2 regions of the Xenorhabdus budapestensis genome follow, and region 2 is predicted to be linked to the other one. Evidence: predicted binding sites of a transcription regulator. Region 2 holds the regulator's gene; the other holds the start of a gene.

Region 1 (6,863 bases), 140 kb from region 2:
TAGCAAACGCTTTTTTACCTTATCCAGAGCTGCTGGATAGCGCTTTTGGTAGACACGAAGTGATTGCTCAGACAGGTAAATTCAAAATTTATCAAGCCACCAAGAAGTAACGAATCAAACAGCCATTGCCCTTCCCAAATGGGTGGGCAATTTCAATATGTCGATTTTTGCATCAATCATGCTTTCTCCCGATAAATAATGATTGACGTCAGCCGTAAAATCTCTAGAATGCGCCTCCGTGCTATCTGTTTAATTGGTTGTCTTTAAATGATAGTGTCTGAATTTGCGAGGGTGGCGGAATTGGTAGACGCGCTAGCTTCAGGTGTTAGTGTTCTTACGGACGTGGGGGTTCAAGTCCCCCCCTTCGCACCAAGTCAGACAGCTATTAGTTAAATGAATCAACCGGATAAATCAATTAAACAAACCAGATAAATAGCAGTATCTGCGAGGGTGGCGGAATTGGTAGACGCGCTAGCTTCAGGTGTTAGTGTCCTTACGGACGTGGGGGTTCAAGTCCCCCCCTTCGCACCACTGTTAATATTTATCTGCTCATCTCTTATATTCCATACTCTCTTGCTTTTTCTTTCTCACATTTTCTCTCTCTTTTCTGGTTTTATCCTTGTAATACATCTTATTGTTCTCAAAAATGAAAGTGCCCTAAACAACGCAAGCCAGCAAACAGGCTACACGTCACAACAATCCCGGCGGGGAGAAGCAAAAAATGGCGGGCATTACGATGTAACAATAGCAAAAGCGTTAAAATCATTGCCCCCTGGATGCTAATTTTAAATTGTTCTAACCCTGCTCCTGTTATTACTAATGCGAATGCAACCAAACTGGATAACAGAATACCCCACAATCCCGTAATGCTGTGCCAGACAGTCAGCTTTAGATTCCGCTTTGCACTGTTCATAATCAACCGCCAAAACAAATGATAATGATTCCCACTATCATATATTGTGGCATCTTAATCACAAATTAAAAATCTATAACAACATTCATTACCTTATTATTTCAATTCCATCGCATTACGTATGGTAAAAAACAAATCGGTTTGATCAGTTAAGCCAACAACATTGGCTGCATAAGGGCCATAAGCGGCAACACGTAATTGTGTTCCGGTATGATTTTGTTCGTCTTTTTCTGAATTGCCATAGTTTACAGTGATGACTGCACCATCTTTAGTAATCAATGAGCGAGTCAGCCCGGGGGATTTAACATCGGGTTCAATAATCTGGCTGGAATGGGCATGATCAGCCGTAACTATAACTAAGGTGTCTCCATGTTGCTTTGCAAATTTCAAACCCGCTTGTACAGCTTCATCGAATGCCACTGTTTCCCCAATTTGGGCACAAGGGTTAGCTGCATGATCTTGTTTGTCAATCGAAGCACTTTCTACCTGCAATAAGAAACCATTTTTATTGTTTTTCAATAAATCAATCGCTTTTTCTGTTAGTTGTGCCAATGTGGGTTCAGCGGAATTACGATCAGTGTTAATTTTACACTTCACTGGCGCTTCATTAATGTTGCCGTGATAAACCGCTTTTGGCCCTTCCCAGATTACATCCATATTTCCATTATTGAACAATCCCAACAGCGGTTTTTTCTGATTGGCCTCTTGAATACCATGTAATGATTTTATATCCGTTACCCATTGATACCCTTGTTCCAGGGCTTGTCGTTTCAGAGTTTTTCCTTTATTAGCGCCGGATAACGATTGTTGCTCAAAACTTTTAGCACCACCTCCCAAAGTAATATCGGGACGCACAACTAAAAGCTGTTCTGTAATAGACCCTTTACCACCGTTTTCCAAAGCATCGGTAGGGCATTTTGCCAAAGTTTCCCGTGGGCCATAGCATTTACGGTTTGTGACATGGGCATACAACGCGGCTGGTGTAGCATCCTGAATTTCAGCAGTCGTAACATTCCCTGTCGCTTTTCCGTTTTTCTTTGCTAACTCCAGTAATGACTGATGAGCTTTACCAAAAACATCAATGCCCAACGCACCATTATAGGTTTTCGTCCCTGTTGACCACGCAGTGGCAGAAGCCGCAGAATCCGTGACATAGTTTGGTTTCTTCGTCTCTTTATTCAGAGAGTAATGAGTGTATTGTCCAGTAAAAGGCAGTGCATCAATTCCCTTAAAAAAACCACCAGCGCCTTGTGAATAATTGCGAGCTAACGTGATTTCAGAATCCCCCATACCATCACCGATAAACAGAATAACATTCTTCGCTTTCTTGTTTCTCAATGCTGCCTTAAGGGCATCCGTTTGATCTTCGGTAAGACGACGAGCACCACCAAACTGGGTTATATCTCCACGAGCTAAACGAGGTTCTGCCATGATGTTCCCTGTATTACTGGCTCGTGCAGATAAACAAGTTCCTGACATTAATATGGCGATAGTAAGAGTTAGCAAGTTTTTTGTGTAATTACGGGAGGGGATGTAGCTATAAGGCATAGAGTATTCCTGACTTTCGGGAAAATTAAACAAAACACTATAAATATGAATTTCTCCCCCAAATAGTGAACACCTAATATGACATTACTGTGAAAGATTAATAACACATTGATGACAATTTCTTGCAATATGTATTGGAACCATGTGAATACCCAACAGATTTCAAAATACAACCCAACGGCTAGGCCCGATATCTTTCAGGTTGCCCCGTTTACACTCTATGAGACAACCTGAAATCTGTTAGTATAAATGGCCTGTTGCTATCAATACCGCATCATGACCGATTTCAGTTCTGTGTAGTGCTCAATGAATGCCTTGCCAAACTCACGACCAATTCCTGAAGATTTCATACCACCAAACGGAACTGCGGGATCAAGGAACGTGTGCATGTTAATCCATAAAATACCCGCCCGAATACGTGGGATCATGCGCATTGCCTTACTTAAGTCGTTTGTCCATAAACTGGCAGATAAACCGAATGGCGTTGCATTCATCATGGAAATCAGCTCTTCCTCACTATCGTAACTGAGGAAAGTCCCTATCGGGCCGAACGTTTCTTCTTTCATTAATGTATCTTCGGCGCTTTTCGCACGGATCACGGTTGGCATAACAAAGAAACCTTTCCCTTCCAGGGCACGGCCACCATATATGATTTCATTCCCCTCCTGACGCGCTTTTTCAAACAGAGACAGAATTTTTTCGTAATGTTCTTTGTTTGCCAAAGGCCCCATCTCTGTTGTTTCATCAAGAGGAGAGCCAATCTTCATCGCAGACAAACGTTCAGAAAGTAATTTCAAAACCGCATCCATGTGAACAGAGGGAATATAGAAACGTTCCGCTGCTGCACAAATTTGCCCCTGATTCACATAACCAGCTTCCAATATTCCTTCAACAATTTTCTCGATAGACATATCCGCCAAGAAAGCCGCCGCATTTTTGCCTCCCAACTCCAACGTTGCACGGAGCAGGCCGTTTTCCATCACGGATTTACCAATCAGTAAGCCAGTAGGGACTGATCCCGTAAAAGTGACTTTGGCACATAGTGGATGAGTGAGTAGTTCCGCACCCACACCAGTACCAGAACCATTGACAATGTTGATCACACCATCAGGAATTCCGGCTTCCTTCGCCAATTCTGCTACACGCAGCATAGTTAAGGGAGTATACTCACTGGGTTTCAGAACAATCGTACAACCACAGGCCAATGCCGCTCCCAGTTTCCAGATAGCAATCATAATCGAGAAATTCCATGGAATAATCCCGACTACCACACCAACCGGTTCACGGCGGGTAAAGGCGGTATATTGTTCCCCTTTGAACGATGGCAATGAAACATTCAGCGTTTCACCGCTTATTTTGCTCGACCAACCGGCAAAGTAGCGCAAATATTCAGCAGAAGCACCAACTTCCAGCATCCGGGATAACTGAATGGTTTTTCCTGAACACAGACTTTCAAGCTGGGCAAGTTCTTCTCTATGTTTTTGCAGTAAATCCGCCAATCGAATCAGGCAATTACCACGTTCCATAGGAGAAGTCTGTGCCCATGAACCATGAAAAGCCGTTGATGCAGCTTCCATAGCAGCATTAGCTTCTGCCTGGCTTCCCCGGTTGACGGTAGCGATCACCTCATTAGATGCTGGGTTGACGACCGAAAAGATTTTTCCTTCCTGGCCACGAACAACTTGTCCATTGATATAATGGCCATGAGAACGTTGCAAAAAAGCTGTAACGGACTCTAGCAAAGTGATTTCACTCATTATATTTCCCTCTTGTCAGTCTGAAACCTGAGCATTGACACATGCCATATAGTGTTTAACGAAACGTTCACTGGTGATTTCCCACAGGACTTCAGTGCCTTTTGCCGCAAACCATGAGTCACCTTCGTGGTATTCGACCATAACCCCCGTTTTAACATCCGTCAGTTTCACGGAGCCTTCATGAACGGTTGCCATTTCATCAAAGGGATAAACCATCTTAAATTTTCCTTTGGTACAGGCAAAAATACCGCAAGTCAGGTTATCCGTTGGCTCTCCGTGGATCATTGCACCACTTGCCTGTGGATCACCTTCTACAACGATAGAACCAAGATTGGTGACACTACCAATTGGCATTAATTCAGGAAGTACTTTATCTAACAATAACGGCTTTATCATGACTTTTACCTTTCAGAATTTATTGTGCAAAAAAGTTCATGTACAAAAAGTGAAAATTCCAAAATCAATAAAACTAACGACGCCCTTTCCAATAGCCTGACGCTTGATGCCAAATCTTTCCGGCAGAAAGAAGCAAATGCCTCAATTTATCTTTGCCGATAATATTCAGATGTGGGATAGAACTTAGCAGTGAATAGCGCTCGGAGCCTTCACTCATGCCTTCTGCCAGTATTTTGCAGATAATATGGCTTGGCGTCACACCAAAACCCGAATAACCTTGGACATAGAACACGTTGTTATGTTTTGGTAAGGAACCTATTTGCGGGAAGAGACTGGCGCTACAATTCATAGGCCCACCCCATGCCAATTCAATTTTCACATCTTTCAGGTAGGGATAAACATCCAGCATCTGCTTACGGTTCCATTCTTTTAAATCCGAAGGAATATATTCGAGATATTTTGTCGCACTACCAAATAGCAATCGGTTCTCTTTAGTGACCCGGTAGTAGTTGATAACAGGATTGATATCACTATATGCCCCACGGATCGGACTGATTTTTTCTATCAGTTCATCCGATAATTCTTCTGTCATTAACTGGAATGCGTAAGTATTAATTGTTTTTTTGTAAATGGTCGGTTCAAGACCATTCAGAAAAGCATTGCACGCCCATAGCATTTTGTTTGCCCGCACAGAGCCCATTGCTGTACGAACGGTAACCCGTGAGCCATATTCCACGTTCAAAACCTGGCTGTTTTCAAAAATTTTGACGCCATATTCTGTGACCGCTTTGGCTTCGCCCAACAATAGGTTCAATGAATGAACATGTCCTCCGCCCATATGTTTCAATGCAGAAGTGTAAAGATCTGAACCAATGACTTTTTTAACATCTGAACCAGTATAAAGTTCGATCTCTTCATCAGGACTGGCTTCCCGAAATTCTTTCAGCCAGCTTCGCAGTGTCTTCTCTTGTCGGGAGTTATAACCCAGATAACCATAACCCCGGCAGAAATCCGCCTTGATATCATATTTGGCAATCCGGTCACGAATAATTCCAGCCCCCATATTGCTGATTCTAAATATTGTCTCCAGACCTTTCTCACCGACATGGTGTTTAATCCGATCCAAATCATGACCAATACCAGTCATAACCTGCCCGCCATTGCGTCCCGTTCCACCATATCCCAGAGTCCTTCCTTCCAAAATCGCGATATTGGTAATGCCTTTTTCTGCCAGTTCCAGGGCAGTATTGACACCAGAAAATCCACCACCAATGATAACGACATCAACATCCAGATCTTCTGTCAGTGTTGGGAAGCGGAGGTCATATTTTTTGGTGGCTGCATAGTATGTTAATGAATCGATCTGATTGTTCATATTACACCCCGTGAGCATCAGTCTATTCCCTGATATGCACTGCCAACAGCTTTCTATTCAGGGAGGTGTATCGCATTTATTTAAAATCGTTTATTCAGGTAATATTTGTTATTCAAGTGGAATAACAAAAGGGTACGAAAATAAATAATAAGTTAACAAAAACAAGATAAGTTCATCTGCAAATTTTTACTCCATATATGAATCACATGTATTAGAAATGCTCAAATCATTTGTTATTAGTATGTTAATTAAATCACAATAATTAAAGTCATTGTTAATAAGTTATGATTTTTATCAAGTCATTTTGTGATAGTCAGCAGAAGAATTTTTACTGACGGTGAATTATTCTTGATATGTATATTTGAGCACCATAACTTTTAGGCACCTTAAAAAGGAATAAATATGCTTCCTAAAAAAATTATCCTCGATTGTGATCCTGGTCACGATGATGCCATTGCCATGCTGCTTGCCCATGGGAACCCCGATATCGAACTCTTAGCTGTGACGACCGTTGTTGGTAACCAAACCTTAGATAAAGTTACCCGTAATGCGCTTTCCATTGCCCGTATCGCTAACATCCACAATGTTCCGTTTGCTGCGGGGTGTCATCGCCCACTGGTAAGAGAGATCAAAACTGCACCTGACATTCATGGAGAAACTGGTCTGGATGGCACTGAATTGCCTGAGCCTGTAATAAAATTAGATCCGCGGCATGCAGTTGATTTGATCATTGATATCATCATGGAACAGCCGCCTAAAAGCGTGACATTAGTTCCAACGGCAGGTTTGACTAATATCTCCCTTGCTGCCCGAAAAGCGCCCCACATTGTTGAACGAGTAAAAGAAGTTGTATTAATGGGAGGTGGTTACCATA
Region 2 (6,863 bases):
AACCCCTTTAACTTCGAACTCAACTTCTGACAGACATTCGGCTGTATGGCGGGTCATTAATTCATTCTGATTGGCTGAAATGGTGTTGAGCCGTGGGGTTTCGTGATATAAGGCGAGGCAGATAGCATCCAACAGGCTAGTTTTTCCTGCACCTGTCGGGCCGGTAATAGCAAATAATCCGTTGCTGGCAAAAGGCTCTGCTGTGAAATCAATTTTCCATTCACCCTGTAAGGAATTAATATTTTTTAGCCGTAAGCTAAGAATTTTCATGCTATTGCATCCTACTATTTTCTCTGAACTATTGTTTTTGAGCTGCTGTTTCTGAGCTATTGTTTTTGAGCGGCTGTTCTTGGGTATGTTGCTGAGCAATATCGTCCAGTGTTTGCCTGAACAGGGTAGTCAGGCGTTGTTTCTGCAGTTGATCGTCAATTTCAGCCAATGCCAGTCGTCTTTCGAAAACTTCGTATACACTCAATTCGGTAAGTATCTCTTTGTTTTTTTCCGATAATGATATTTGTCGTGTAGTTTTACTACGCCGTAGCAGGATGATTTCGACAGGCAGATCGACAGCCATAGACTGAATGCGTTTCTGGATGTCATGCAGGTAATCTTGAGTTGCAACTTCAATATCCAGCCAAACAGGACGTTCTCCCTGATAGTCACTGAAAGTTTGTAATTGTTCCTCGATTTGTTGCAAATTCCCCCGAATTAATTGCATTGGTTGATAAGCAGGAATGGGCAACAGGGTGACACTATTGAACTTATCCTCCTTAAATTCAACCAAACAAACACTTTTCTCTTGCCCGACTTCATCGAAACTTAAGGGGATTGGTGAGCCGCTGTAACGGATATGCTCAGCTTGATTGATCAGTTGTGGACGATGAATATGCCCCAGAGCAATATAGTCAGCAGGAGGAAAGGCCTGAGCAGGGAAGGCATCCAGTGTGCCAATATAAATATCCCGGACAGAATCTGTCGTAGAAGCCCCGACAGTGGTCAGATGCCCGGTTGCGATAATCGGCAGAGGGTGACCGAGCTGTTCCCGTAATAGACAAGCCTGTTGATAGAGCTGGTGGTAGTGTTCCGTAATAGCATCTTGTAGTGCCTGCTGTTTTTGCATGGCTGATTGCCCTGCTTGACTTATCATGATATCCCGTGGGCGCAGGTAAGGAATGGCGCAGAGAATGGCACCGGGTTGACCATTTTTGTTATTCAGTAACTTAATTTGTTGCTGGATATCCGTTTCTGCACAAGCAATGACGGTGGTGTTCAGGTAAGAAAATAGGGTCTTTGATTCATTGAGTGTGGCGACAGAATCATGATTTCCGCCAAGAATAACGAGCTGACAGCCAGTGGGTTGTAAGTCCACGACAAACCTATTGTATAACTCACGGGCGTAGCTGGGTGGAGAGCCCGTATCAAAAACATCTCCGGCAATAATCAGGGCATCAACCTGATATTCATTTATTTGCCCAATAAGCCACTGTAAGAAGTGTTGATGCTCTGCGGCACGATTTTTGGTAAAGAAATATTGCCCAAGATGCCAGTCTGACGTATGAATGATTCGCATGTTTTTTTACTCTGTTTTTCTTATCTTGCTTTTTTGCTCTGATTTATGTGTTGTTTCAGCTTTCCGCTTATTAATTATAATGAGTGCTCAAGGGATGTCGTGTGTAATTACGATTTCATTCGCAGGTTTTCGAGCAGCTTCGCAACAACAATGAAATATGACAGCTATGTAATAAATTCCCTGCAATGTTGATTACAGTTTTATGATGAAGACAGAAGGTGTTTCATAAAACTGTAATAAAATTGACTCACAATGAATTATTGTGAGTTTTGCTGACTTCAATAATATTGGCAGGATTAACCATGGTTAGACGTATTTTGGTTGTTGAAGATGAAGCCCCAATTCGTGAAATGGTGTGCTTTGTGCTGGAGCAAAACGGGTATGAACCTGTTGAAGCAGAAGATTATGATACAGCTATCGGGTGTCTGTCAGAGCCTTACCCTGATTTAGTATTATTAGACTGGATGCTGCCTGGTGGCTCAGGAATACAAGTTATTAAACAGATGAAGCGCAGCAGTAATACCAAAGATATTCCTGTCGTAATGGTGACTGCGCGGGGAGAAGAAGAAGATCGGGTTCGTGGGCTTGATGTTGGTGCTGACGATTACATCACTAAGCCATTTTCTCCGAAAGAATTGATTGCTCGTATTAAAGCTGTGTTGCGTCGTATGTCTCCCATGACAGCGGAAGATATTATCAATATGGATGGGTTAATGCTGGATTCCGTATCCCACCGAGTTTCCAGTCAGGGGCAGGATATGGATATGGGGCCAACGGAATTCAAACTTCTTCACTTTTTCATGACACATCCTGAACGTGTCTATAGCCGTGAACAGTTACTCAACTATGTATGGGGAGCTAATGTTTACGTGGAAGATCGTACTGTTGATGTGCATATCCGTCGATTACGTAAGGTGCTTGAAATCGGTGGACACGATAAAATGGTACAGACTGTGCGTGGTACAGGTTATCGTTTCTCCACCCGTTATTAATCTGTCTGGTTTTTATCGATAGGTTTTATGTGGACAGGTTTGTTGAACACTACTTAGTGAATAAAACCAGATGAACAAAATCAGCTAAACAAAGCTAAGTAAACCAAATAATTATGATGAACATTTAATTTCATGCCGGAGAGAATCACGTGCTGGAGCGGTTATCCTGGAAGCAGTTAGTACTGGGTCTGTTTATTTTTTGTCTGCCTGCAATTATTTTGTCTTTCTTTATTGGCCATCTGGCGTGGTTGCTGGTGGTGGCATTATTGCTGGCACTGGTATGGCATGGTTACAATTTACTGAAATTATCTGACTGGCTCTGGTTGGATCGCAGTATGTTACCTCCTTCAGGTCGTGGAGGGTGGGAACCCATATTTTACGGCATTTATCAGTTGCAGCAACGTAACCGTAAGCGTCGTCGGGAGTTGGCATTACTGATAAAACGGTTCCGTAGCGGGGCGGAATCATTACCGGATGCTCTGGTGATGATGACAGTGGAAGGTAATATTTTCTGGTGTAATCGCTTAGCTCAACATTTATTAGGATTCCGCTGGCCTGAGGATAATGGGCAGTCTATTTTTAATTTGCTTCGCTATCCTGATTTTAGTCGCTATATGGTTGCGGGCGATTTTACTTACCCTCTTTCCATTGAATTAAATAATAGTCATCTGATGGAATTTCAGTTAATGCCATATGCAGAAGGGCTACTATTGATGATCGCCCGTGATATTACACAAAAGCGGCGATTGGAAAATTTCCGCCGCGATTTTTTTGCCAATGCCAGTCATGAGTTGAGAACACCATTAACAGTACTGCAAGGCTATCTGGAAATGATGCAGGATCAGGAATTGGGTAGAGAAGCAAACCAGAAAGCGATCAGGACAATGCAGGAACAGATCCGAAGAATGGATGGTCTGGTTACACAACTATTGCATCTCTCCAGAATTGAAATCGGATCGCAGGTGGATATGCATGATGTTGTTGATGTGCCTGCTATGTTGGTTTTATTGCAGCAGGAAGTGCTGACACTGGCAGATAAACGGTATGATATTGCGTTTGATGTCGATGAAAAACTACGGGTTTTCGGGAATGAAGAACAACTGAGAAGTGCAATGTCGAACCTCGTTTACAATGCTATTAACCACACAGTGGAAGGTACTCGTATTGTAGTTAGTTGGTCTAGATCCTCTCAGGGAGCATTGTTCAAAGTCGAAGATAATGGTCAAGGGATCAGCCAAGAGCATTTACCGCGCCTGACTGAGCGTTTTTATCGGGTTAATCGTGCTCGTTCACGACAAACAGGTGGAAGCGGGTTGGGGTTGGCGATCGTGAAACATGCTTTGCATCATTACAATACACATCTCGATATTTCAAGCACTGTAGGGAAAGGTTCTACATTTAGTTTTTTGTTGCCTCAGCCGCTTGTTGTCTCCGATATATACCCAATGGATTTCAAGTTGCATCGCGGCGGCAAGGGAGCGACAAATTCGTCGGGAACGAATTTGTCCAGCCAAAGGCTGGCCTCCGGTGAGAGGCAGGAGCCTCTCATTAATCCCCGGGAGCATAGATAACCGTATGTTTATAAAAACGGTGACCGGGGTGGATGAGTGCAGCTAACAAAGAGGCAACTTGAAAGGCGAAGGATATAGGTAAACTGATTAAAAAAATCATAAGGTTAATGTAATTTAATGGTAATAATACGGGCAAAAAAATGATTTATTAATCAATGTGAATAAAAAAGTGCAAATCATATAGTGTGTATTCAATGATAGATGATAATAATCACTAGTTTTAAAAATTAGTTTAAGATATTACTCTGCTTTTTGGTTTGTTGCTTGCCTTTTGGCGTTATAAAAGTTTTACTTGGGGGTAGTTGTTGGCGATTCTAGCTGTTCTTTCCACTACCATTCTGTGTCTTGCGAGTATCAGGGAACAGATACTTATCACTGACTGTTAAATCAGGATCCTGTTTCGCCAGTGAAAATTCAAGTATTTGCAATAGTTACTATTGCATGTGCAATTCTTTCAGTAACAATAAGTTAACAATCATTATGACATACCGTTTATCATCTAAGGATATTTGGGCATTAGGCTTTATGACTTTTGCTCTGTTCGTTGGTGCGGGAAATATCATTTTTCCACCTATGGTTGGCTTGCAGGCGGGTGAGCATGTTTGGGTCGCTGCCGCTGGCTTTTTGCTTACTGCTGTAGGTTTACCTGTCATTACCGTTATTGCTTTGGCGAAAGTAGGGGGTGGAATTGAAGCTCTGAGTTCCCCTATCGGTAAAACAGCGGGTTTAATACTGGCGACTGTCTGCTATCTGGCTGTTGGCCCGCTGTTTGCAACACCAAGAACTGCAACCGTTTCTTTTGAAGTGGGTATCGCTCCGTTAGTAGGCTCCGGAGAACTTCCACTTTTCATTTACAGCATAATCTATTTTTTACTGGTGGTTCTGGTTTCACTTTATCCGGGTAAATTACTGGATAGCGTCGGACATGTGTTGGCACCAATCAAAATACTGGCATTAGTCATTCTGGGAGTTGCAGCTGTGTTATGGCCAGCGGGCCATTCTATTCCTGCTATTGAGACTTATCAGGAAATACCGTTTTCAAATGGTTTTGTGAACGGGTATTTAACTATGGATACCCTTGGCGCAATGGTATTCGGCATTGTTATTGTTAATGCTGCACGTTCCAGAGGGGTGGAATCTTCTTCATTGTTGACCCGCTATACCATGTGGGCTGGTTTGATTGCAGGGCTTTGTCTGGCTCTGGTTTACCTTTCTTTGTTCAAATTGGGGGAAGGCAGCGGCATATTAGTACCAAAAGCTGATAATGGTGCAACTATCCTGCATGCTTATGTTCAGAGTGTTTTTGGTAACTATGGAAGCTTCTTCCTTGCGGTATTGATCTTCATAGCTTGTATGGTAACTGCAATAGGCTTGACCTGCGCTTGTGCTGAGTTCTTCAGCCGTTATCTGCCGCTCTCTTATCGCACACTGGTTCTGAGCCTGGGATTGTTCTCCATGCTGGTTTCCAATTTGGGTCTGAGTCATCTGATTACTTTTTCAATTCCGGTGCTCACGGCAATTTATCCGCCTTGTATTGTACTGATATTGTTGAGTTTTACGATCCGTTGGTGGAATAACTTCACCCGTATTCTGGCTCCCGCTATGCTGGTCAGCCTGATGTTTGGGGTTTTGGATGCCATTAAATCATCTGAGTATTTATCACATTTACTGCCTAAATGGGCAACTCATCTGCCGTTGGCAAATCAAGGGCTGGCATGGTTAATACCGACTCTGTTGTCAGTGGTAGTATTTGCTATTTATGATCGCATTGCGGGAGAAGGCAAACTTCCAAAGCATGAAATCCAGCAGGGATAATGCTGATTACTATTCATTAATTCTTCTGTAAGAAAAACAATTCGGGCGGCATAAATCAATGCCGCCCTGATGCCTGTTGGCCCTGCCTTTCCTATAAAATAATAACAATATCTATCAAGAAATATAAAACTAAACTCCACTAGATTATACCTAATAAATTTGTTGCTGATAAATTCAATAATTATTAGAAGATGTTTGGTTGGTAAATTCAGGGTTATTGATAAAAATGAACAGAAAAATGCAAATCATATATTATTCATTCAATTATAGATAATAATAATCACTATTTTTAAAAATTAGTTTAGGATATTATTCTGCTTTTTGGTTTGCCACTTGTCTTTTGGCGATATAAAAGCTTTACTTATGGTCAGTTATTGGCGATTCTAGTTGTTACTATCATTTTGTATCTTACGGGTATCATTGAATATAAAACGCACCCCGCATTAAAGTAAGAATTTAGTCTCACCAATGAAAATTTCAGTATTTGCGATAGTTACTCTATTTATAGATGTAACAAAATGTATAGCATTTACTATTTCATATTTAATCTTTAACAATAATTTATTATTAATCACTATGGCATATCATTTATCATCTAAAGATATTTTGGCATTAGGTTTTATGACCTTTGCCCTGTTTGTTGGAGCGGGAAATATTATTTTTCCGCCTATGGTTGGTTTGCAGGCGGGTGAGAATGTTTGGATTGCTGCTGCTGGTTTCTTGATTACTGCTGTAGGCCTACCAGTCATTACCGTTATTGCTCTGGCGAAAGCAGGGGGCGGAATTGAAACACTGAGTTCTCCTATCGGTAAAACGGCGGGTTTAATACTGGCGACAGTCTGCTATCTGGCTGTAGGTCCACTGTTTGCAACACCGAGAACTGCAACTGTTTCTTTTGAAGTAGGTATTGCGCCG

What was found. Region 2 encodes PhoB, which activates phosphate uptake and scavenging genes when phosphate is short. Its sites were predicted from a motif close to CTGTCATAAAACTGNCNNAT; they were not measured.
Region 1: phoA (alkaline phosphatase) is a predicted target of PhoB. The motif match lies at 2,538-2,557, and genes of this name have one in related genera.

Annotation. Positions count from the first base shown of each region.
Region 1 covers NZ_CP072455.1:720,140-727,002, reverse strand. Annotated here, with positions in the region: gene rsmC (16S rRNA (guanine(1207)-N(2))-methyltransferase RsmC) at 1-110, shown strand, start outside; tRNA gene HGO23_RS03155 (tRNA-Leu) at 286-372, shown strand; tRNA gene HGO23_RS03150 (tRNA-Leu) at 445-531, shown strand; gene HGO23_RS03145 (DUF1435 family protein) at 641-913, opposite strand; gene phoA (alkaline phosphatase) at 1,010-2,461, opposite strand; gene HGO23_RS03135 (aldehyde dehydrogenase family protein) at 2,725-4,218, opposite strand; gene HGO23_RS03130 (cupin domain-containing protein) at 4,234-4,614, opposite strand; gene HGO23_RS03125 (NAD(P)/FAD-dependent oxidoreductase) at 4,688-5,989, opposite strand; gene uriH (uridine-preferring nucleoside hydrolase UriH) at 6,392-6,863, shown strand, end outside.
Region 2 covers NZ_CP072455.1:856,993-863,855, forward strand. Annotated here, with positions in the region: gene HGO23_RS03725 (AAA family ATPase) at 1-270, opposite strand, end outside; gene sbcD (exonuclease subunit SbcD) at 299-1,570, opposite strand; gene phoB (phosphate regulon transcriptional regulator PhoB) at 1,873-2,562, shown strand; gene phoR (phosphate regulon sensor histidine kinase PhoR) at 2,712-4,133, shown strand; gene brnQ (branched-chain amino acid transport system II carrier protein) at 4,614-5,948, shown strand; gene brnQ (branched-chain amino acid transport system II carrier protein) at 6,525-6,863, shown strand, end outside.